Regions from separate parts of the Pseudidiomarina tainanensis genome, predicted to be linked through region 1. Evidence: predicted binding sites of a transcription regulator. Region 1 holds the regulator's gene; the other holds the start of a gene.
The links. The regulator LexA, encoded in region 1, represses DNA repair genes until DNA is damaged. The targets are predictions, from matches to a motif close to TACTGTATNNNNATACAGTA.

Region 1 (4,432 bases):
AATACCCGATGGCGCGTGGTGGTGATGATCGTGATGATCCATCTCGCCAGCAACTGTGCTCATATCGGGTCTCCCCTACTTATTCAAATATTCATTAACGTCAGCGGCCTGAATCAGGTCGCCAGTATTATTACCCCAAGCATTACGCTCATAGGTGATAACGGCCGCAAGTTCACGCAAGCTTAACTGATTACCAAAGGCCTGCATGGCTGTGCCAGCTTTACCATTGACGACGATGTTGATGTGACCAGGTTTGTCGTTCATCACCATCGCAGTGCCTTTCAAGCTCGGGAATACGCCAGGAATGCCTTCACCGTTAGGCTGGTGACATGCCGCGCAGCTACCAAGATAGACGCGCTCACCCAATTCCATAAGCTCGTCTTTGCTCATCGACATTGAAAGTAAACGTTGCTCTTCTTCTTTGGCGGCTTTAGCGATGGCTTCTTGTTCGCTGATCCAAGCCTCGAATTCAGCAGGCTCTTTGGCGATAACGACAACTGGCATAAAGCCATGGTCTTTACCACACAGTTCAGCACACTGGCCGCGATAGATGCCGGGTTCGTCGATTTTCGTCCAAGCCTCGTTGATAAAGCCTGGGTTCGCGTCTTTCTTCACCGCAAAATCAGGAACCCACCAGGAGTGGATAACGTCGTCTGAAGTGACTAAGAAGCGAACTTTTGTATCGGTTGGTAGAACCAATGGACGGTCAACTTCCAACAGATAGTTTTCGCCTTTCTCTAGACGGTTGTTGATTTGATCTTGGCGGGTTGCAAGTAAACTAAAATATTCAACATCACGGTCGAAATATTTGTAGTGCCATTTCCACTGTGAGCCGGTTACGAGAACAGTCACCTCAGCTTCAGACGCGTCTTCCATCGCAAACAGTGTCTTGGTAGCTGGAATGGCCATACCGACCAGAATCAAAAATGGAATAACGGTCCACAGAATTTCTACTTTAACGTTCTCATGAAACGTAGCAGGTTTGTGGCCTTTCGATTTGCGGTGCAAAATCATTGAAACAAACATTGCGCCGAAAACGATGACACCTATCACACAGCAAATATAAAAAATTGTCATGTGTAGGTCGTACACGCGTTGACTGATCTCGGTAACCCCTTGAGTCAGGTTCAACTGCGATTGCGCACTAGCAGCAAGTGGAATACTTGCTAATAGCGCAGTGATGAGTCTAGTACTCACGCGACATCTCCTCTCATTCTTCCGACGTGGTTTTCCCACGAATACACCGAAGTGCGAGCCTGAAGAACAACGAGGTGAGTAGAAAAAGGAACAGCATTTCAAAAGAAAATCGCTTTCCCCACTAACCCTTTGTTGTTATGTATCAAAGTTTATTATTGTTTATTGTGTTAGCAGTTAATGCACATTCAAAATACCATTTTCTGGTGAAAAAGAAACCGCCATTTCGAATAATTTTTACATTCAAGTATAAAAAAAGGGCTGCACTGCAGCCCTCAACTGACAACCTTCACAAGCAGGATTAGTGGAGTGGGGGAAGTGAAGGTAAATCGTTAAAGACAAAACTGTGTGTATGGCTGACTTTACTCGCCATTTTTAGACGCTGTTGCATGCGTGGTGACATTTCACCTAACCAGCTCAATACCAAGCTGCTGGTACCCGCTAGTAACGCCTGTTCAGTTGCCCATTCACGTTCATCTTGATTGCGACCGTGAACCCAGCGAATCCGAGTGCGGCTAATACCTGCTGCCACGAGTTGCTCAATCACTTCACGACGTGCGCCGATAACGGTCACCCATTGATGAGTGCGAAGCGATAAAGCATGCAAACGCGGTAACACACTTTCCAAATCAGTTTGACTGGCAGAAAGCTCTGGTGCACCCGACCAAATATCGAATGCTGATTCATTAAATTGATTGCCAAATTGATTTCTCATAACCATGCTCCGTTACGGATCACACCAACAGCTAACCCTTCTATGGTGAAGTACTGGTGAGTGAGATCGACTTGAATAGGTGAAAACTCGTCATTCTCTGGGTGCAACAGAATCATGTTGCCGCGACGCTCAAAGCGTTTCACAGTGACGTCGTCTTCAACGCGAGCCACAACAATCTGTCCGTTGCGTGCTTCATGTGTTTTGTGAACAGCAAGCAAATCGCCGTCCAAAATACCGATATCTTTCATGCTCATACCGTTAACGCGCAGTAAGAAGTCGGCGTGCGGTTTGAACAGGTTTTGGTCAACCTGATAGTGGCTCTCAATGTGCTCTTGCGCCAAAATGGGTTCGCCAGCAGCGACCTGACCTATAAGAGGTAGTCCTTCAGGTACATCTTCGTCCTCGACACCGATGAGACGAATGCCGCGTGACATACCCGGCATCATTTCAATCACACCTTTCTTCGCAAGCGCTTTCAGATGTTCTTCAGCAGCATTCGCTGATTTGAAACCAAGGAGCTGCGCAATTTCAGCGCGTGTTGGTGGCATTCCTGTCGCATCAATATTGTCTTTGATGAGACTCAGAATCTGCTGCTGTCGTGGCGTTAATGGTCGCATGTGAATACCTGTTTATCTATACAGTGATACTGTGAGTATATACAGGTGTTTTCGTTTCGCAACTTTTTTGTGCAAAATTTTTTCATTCAGACAAATTCAAGCAACAGTGGTATGCTTTATACGTTTGTATTTTGTGGGGATATTGCATGAGTCTGAAAGGCTTTTGGCGCGGCATAATGTATTGGCCAGTACGCTGGTTAACGCGCTTTGAAACAATTCTTGATGACGCGACAGCGCAGATTGTTGGCGACAATAATGTGGTCTATGTCATGCGCTCAACGTCGAACACCGACATGTTGGTGGCACAGCGTGCGTTGAAGCAGGCAGGCTTACCTGATCCAACCGAAGACTTGCTGATTAATGGTCAGCAGTTGGCTCGGGTCATGTTTTTGGATCAAACCGACCATGGTTCGGCCGAAAAAGCGATTGAGGATTTTGAAAAGTTAATTGCAGCCCATCAGCAAGATCAGCAACTGAACGTGAAAGTGGTTCCAATCGGGTTATTTTGGGGGCGCAAACCTGGCCAAGAAGCGCGCCAAGGTCATACTATGGTCGCCGATATTGATAACCCGGGTCACTGGCGTAAATTTTGGCTGACGATGTTTTCAGGTCGCCATATTTTAATTCGCGCGAGTTCACCAGTGCAGTTACGTGACATGGCAGAACAGCACGGGTCTACGCAACGCTTAGCGCATAAACTGGCGCGCGTGGCGCGTGTTCATTTTGTGCGCCTTCGCCATGCAGTAGCCGGACCGAAAATGACTGAACGAGCAGTAGTTATACAAGATTTGTTGGATACACCTGCGCTTCAGCAAGCTATTGCAGATGAAGCTCGCAGTAAAAAGATCTCTGTACCGCAAGCGCGAAAAACTGCGGAAAAATACCTTCATGAGATTGCTGCAAGTTACAGTGACACCTTAGTCCGCTTGCTTGACCGTTTCATGACTTGGTGCTGGAGCCGGATTTATAACGGCATCCACATTGAGGGCGGCGAACGTATTCGTGAGCTTGCAGAAGCGGGGCACGAAATTGTGTATGTGCCATGCCATCGTTCGCACATGGATTACTTATTATTAAGTTATGTGATTTATAAAGAAGGCTTGGTTCCACCGCACATCGCGGCTGGCGTGAACCTGGATTTCTTCCCAGCTGGCCCGTTGTTCCGTCGTGGCGGTGCATTCTTTATCCGCCGCAGCTTCCGCGGTAACAAACTTTATTCGACGGTATTCCGTGAGTATTTAAACCGCTTATTTCAAAAAGGGTACCCGGTTGAATATTTCACTGAGGGTGGACGCAGTCGTACCGGACGTTTATTACCGCCGAAAACGGGTATGGTCGCGATGACGGTGCAAGGAATGCTACGCGGTCAACAACGCCCGATGTCGCTCGTTCCAGTTTACTTAGGCTACGAGCATGTGATGGAAGTTGGCACCTACCTCAAAGAATTAAAAGGTAAATCGAAAGAGAAAGAATCGGTGTGGCAGGTGCTGAGCAGTTTGCGGCACTTGCGTAATTTCGGACAAGGCTATGTAAGCTTCGGCGAACCGATTAATCTTGGTGAAGCGCTTGAAAAGCTACAACCGAATTGGCGTGATTCAATCACCACCGGGGCTGAAGAGCCGGAGCGTCCGAAATGGTTGACCCCGACGGTTAATTTACTTGCAGACCAGATCATGTGCAGAATAAACAATGCCGCTGCGTTTAACAGTGTGAACTTATGTGCGCTGGCCATTCTGAGCTCGGAGCACCATGCGCTGACTCGTGAGGAGCTGGTGAGTCAGCTCAACCTGTACACACGCATTATGCGTGAAGTGCCCTACAGTAAAGATGCCTATGTGCCGGAAGAAGACGGTGAACAGCTGTGGCAACTGGCGAAGAAGCATGACAAGTTTATTGTTGAAGCGGA
Region 2 (4,432 bases), 280 kb from region 1:
TGCGGTGGCGAAACAACGTCAGTTCACCACGCGCCCCAATGTTTCCTATCAAGAATACGTAACCGATGCCCTAGCAACGTTAAGCACCTCGTCATTGTTGCCGAATAATCTGCATGATGCCTTTTTTGCGATTGCGGAGCCGTTAGCAAACCATCTCCAACAATTTGATTTGAACGCCTTTACGCAACAACGTTTGCATGGCGACTGTCATTTGGGCAATATGTTGTTGCGTGATGAGCAGCTCATGTTCGTGGATTTCGACGATGCACGCACCGGCCCGGCCATTCAAGATTTATGGATGATGCTAGCGGGTGATGATAGAGCCGAGCGGACATTGCAGCTTGATGTGTTGCTGGAGGGCTACCAAGAGTTCTGCGATTTCGATAATAAAGAAACGCAATTAATTGAACCCTTGCGCAGTTTTCGAATCATACACTACATGGCGTGGTTGGCCCGCCGTTGGGGTGATAGTGCATTTCAACGGGCATTCCCATGGTTTGCTGAGCAGCGGTATTGGGAACAGCAGGTGCTGACACTGAAAGAACAATTTGCAGCGTTGCAAGAACCCCCGATTCAATTGCAACCGCAGTATTAATCTTATTTGTAACAAACAAACTGTAGGACCTTTTAACCATGAAGAAGTTGTTGTTAGTTGTTGTTGCTTTAATGATGTTGCCACTGAGTGCGCAAGAATTTAAAGAAGACGTTCACTATGAGGTGATTGCTGAGCAAGGTACAGCGAAGCCTGAGATTAAAGAATTCTTCTCGTTTTACTGCATTCACTGTTATCGTTTTGAGCCGATTGCAGCAGCGATGAAAGAGGCTTATCCACAAGCTTTTGAGAAGTCGCACATTGTTTCTCATCCAACGCTTGAGCTCATGGCGCGAGGTTTTGCTGCCGCTAAATTATTTAAGAAAGAAGAAGAGATTAGCAAAGCGTTTTATGAGCGTATTCACGCGCAAAAACAGCAAATCACCACAGAAGAACAGCTACAAGCTATTTTCCATGTGAATGGTGTTAGCAAAGACAAATTTGAAAAAGCAATGAAGCACCCATTGGTTGAAAAGCAAGTGAACGATATGGACCGCGATATGCGCGCCTATAACGTCAATGCAACGCCAACATTTATCATCAATGGTAAATATCGCCTGAAAACCGAAGGCTTCCGTGACAGCCAAGATTTTATGGCTGATTTCGTCAAAGCGGCTGGTTACTTACTCGAGAAATAACGCGAGAAGTCATCGTTGTGTGGCTGTGCTTAGTTGAAAAAGTCCGCTCGTACGCGGTTAATAATTTCATCTTTGCGCAGCCAACGCTGATTCATCCAATCTTGAAAGTGTGTTTTGAACGCTTCATCCGCAAAATAATCACCAATTAAATCTTCAGTGACCGGCAACGTCTCGACATTCACGTACACATCGCGTAATTGACCGCTCAATAGTTGCCACACCGCTGGCTTCTTATCGTCAGGGTACACAATCGTGATATCTAAAATAGCATCAAACTGATTGCCCATTATCTGCAATGCGAACGCTGTGCCGCCGGCTTTGGGCGGTAATAAGTGTTGGAATGAACTTTGGCGTTTCGCATGTTTTTCCGGCGTAAAGCGTGTGCCTTCGCAAAAGTTAATGACTGTGGTTGGAATGTGACGAAATTTCTGACACTTCTTGCGCGTGGTTTCAATATCCTTGCCTTGTAACTTCGGATTCTTGGCAATTTGTTCGCGTGAGTAGCGCTTCATAAACGGCATATCTAAAGTCCAGCAACCAAGACCAACAATCGGAATCCAAATTAATTGTTGCTTGAGGAAAAACCGAGGCATGGGCATGTTGCGACAAGCTAAGTGCATGAGTACTAGAATATCGACCCAGCTACGGTGGTTCGCCATGATCATATACCAACGATCACGATGGAGTTCACTGTCACCGTCAATATGCCAGCGCATGGGTTGGGTCAGCCGAAATAATGCAGACATCGCATAACCCCAGAGACGAAACACTGCATTAGCCCAAGTTGATAACAGGCGCTGTACTGCCGGAATCGGCAATAGTAGTTTGGGTAGCCCGACAACAATCACCATGGCGCCAATCACCGCAGTGGAAACCAGAGCAAAAGTAAAATTAATTAATAATCGAAACGGAATTAGCAACGTTGTCAGCATGTTTACGCCAGATTGTACTTATGGTGATAGTTATCCGCCTATGATACGCATTTGCGAAATACTTGCCAGCATCTAAAAAAGCCTCTACAGTATACTGTATATTTATACAGTAATTGTTTTGCCGAGGTGAGCGATGGCGTATCCCGCACAAGTTGAAGCATTAGTGCAAAAAGGCTGGCTATGGCAAGGCCAAGAAGTACCCGCAAATAAAGCAGAACAACAGTTCTTAAGCAGTGGTTGGGCTGAGCTTGATACACGTTTAGGTGGCGGTTGGTTGCGAGGTAGTGTGAATGAGCTACAGGTACGACAGCCGTTTATTGGTGAGTTGGCGCTACTGTTGCCAGTACTGAGCCAAGCGACAACAACAGCGCTTTGGGTGAATCCGCCGGTACAGCCTTACGCTCCGGGACTTTGTTATCAAAAGCTAACGTTATCGCGGCACGTCGTTGTTCATGAAGCCGATGACAAACTAGCATTGTGGACGGCGGAGCAAGCGTTACACAGCGATGCGGTAAACATTGTCTTGATGTGGCATGCCGGGCTTAGTGCAACAGCGGTCCGGCGCTTGCAGCAAGCAGCAGAAACTAAGCAAAAATTAGCTTTTGTGATAACACCATGGCAACAGCAAGAAGAAGCCCGAGCCTATGTGACCCGCTTACAGCTTGAGCGTAGCGACAGTTTGGCGGTGCGCATACTCAAGCGTCGCTTTGGTTGGCCGTTACCGCCTTTCCCTTGTGGGGTGGATGCCCGCTTACCGAGGCGACGCCGTGCTTTATGAATGCCTGGTTGTATCTACACTTTCCGCACTTGTTGCTCGATTATCAGTTGGCATTACAACCACCTGAATTGAGTACGATGCCACAAGCATTGACTCAGAGTCACGCTGCTCGGCGCACTGTGGTGCAAGCCAATAATGCCGCCCTGCAGCAAGGTGTTCAGGTTGATATGGCAGAAGTGTTGGCCAGTACATTAGTGCCACAACTAAAACTGCATGACTACGATGCAACCAAAGAAAGCGCCATGCTCACGCAACTCGCTCAGGTGCTCTATCAAGACATGGCGCAAATCGTATTACAGCCGCCGCAAGGGTTATTATTTGAGGTGCAAAGCTTGCTGCGCTTGCACCAAGGCTTTGCCGGCGTGGTTAAGCGCATGCAAGCGCGTCTGCAACAGTGGCCGTTGCGTTATATTTTAAGTAGTGGTTATAGCCCATTGTCAGCGAAGTTGCTGGCGGCTTCGGGGCATAGCGTACTGAGTACTGAACCGGCAGATGTTAAAGCTGCGATTGCTGAGCTCCCCATTGAATATAGCGGCTTACCAGAGCCTCAAATTGAAAAGCTCCGTAACGTAGGGCTGTTAACGCTCGGTGCTGTACTGCAACTGCCGGCGGCAGAGTTAGGCGCGCGCTTCGGTCGCGCAATCACAACCTATGTAGCCGAACTAAATGGTGATTTTTCAGCACCTCAAAGCTTTTATCACCCGCCTCATCGGTTTGATGAGCAGGTGGAGTTAAATGCCGAGGTGCACAGTTGGCCGCAGTTATTGTTTCCATTAAAGCGGTTATTGCAACAGGTTGAAAGCTTCTTAGAAATTCATCAATGGAGTACGCGAGCGTTATTGATTCGAGCTCATCACCGCACTGGGCCTGCAACGCAAGTGCCCATTCAATTTGCCCATGCCGTCTGGCAACAGCGTGATTTATTGAGTTTAAGCCAGTTACATTTAGAGCGACAAAAATTAAAACAACCGGTATTGGCTTTAAGTGTGCGGGTGCAAAGACCGGAGTCACGACAAGCAAAAGAACAGGCCATGTTTTCAGCACCGCAGGCTCAAACAGATTCATTAAATGCTTTAGTGAGCCGTTTGCAGGCGCGTTTAGGCGAATCAAAAGTGCAAAGCTTGCACGTGCATGATGATTGGCGTCCCGAATATCAGGGCACGCTGAAGCCGTGGCAAAGCGACTCAACCAGTAGCGGATTATTACTACCGCGCCCTGCTTGGTTATTGCCGCAAGCAGAACCGACAGAAAGGCAGCAATGGCAACTGCAATGGGGCCCCGAGCGAATTGTTAGCGGTTGGTGGAATGCTGATACCATTGCCCGCGATTACTACATTGCACTGGACCAATGGCAGCGACAAGGCTGGATTTATCAATGTGACAAAGGGTGGTTTCTGCATGGCTGGTTCAGTTAAGCGCCCTGCCGCTCTACATTGCTTAACCAATTTTAGTTTTTTGCGTGGCGGCTCGCATCCACACGAATTAGTTCAGC

Region 2: a site for LexA is predicted at 2,255-2,274, ahead of imuA (translesion DNA synthesis-associated protein ImuA). Genes of this name have one in related genera too.

Annotation. Positions count from the first base shown of each region.
Region 1 covers NZ_FOYU01000003.1:49,275-53,706, reverse strand. Annotated here, with positions in the region: gene ctaD (cytochrome c oxidase subunit I) at 1-63, opposite strand, end outside; gene coxB (cytochrome c oxidase subunit II) at 76-1,197, opposite strand; gene BM292_RS08795 (ImuA family protein) at 1,496-1,909, opposite strand; gene lexA (transcriptional repressor LexA) at 1,906-2,526, opposite strand; gene plsB (glycerol-3-phosphate 1-O-acyltransferase PlsB) at 2,673-4,432, shown strand, end outside.
Region 2 covers NZ_FOYU01000003.1:332,406-336,837, forward strand. Annotated here, with positions in the region: gene BM292_RS10235 (serine/threonine protein kinase) at 1-595, shown strand, start outside; gene BM292_RS10240 (thiol:disulfide interchange protein DsbA/DsbL) at 634-1,230, shown strand; gene BM292_RS10245 (1-acylglycerol-3-phosphate O-acyltransferase, YihG family) at 1,260-2,162, opposite strand; gene imuA (translesion DNA synthesis-associated protein ImuA) at 2,296-2,940, shown strand; gene BM292_RS10255 (Y-family DNA polymerase) at 2,937-4,355, shown strand; gene BM292_RS10260 (error-prone DNA polymerase) at 4,339-4,432, shown strand, end outside.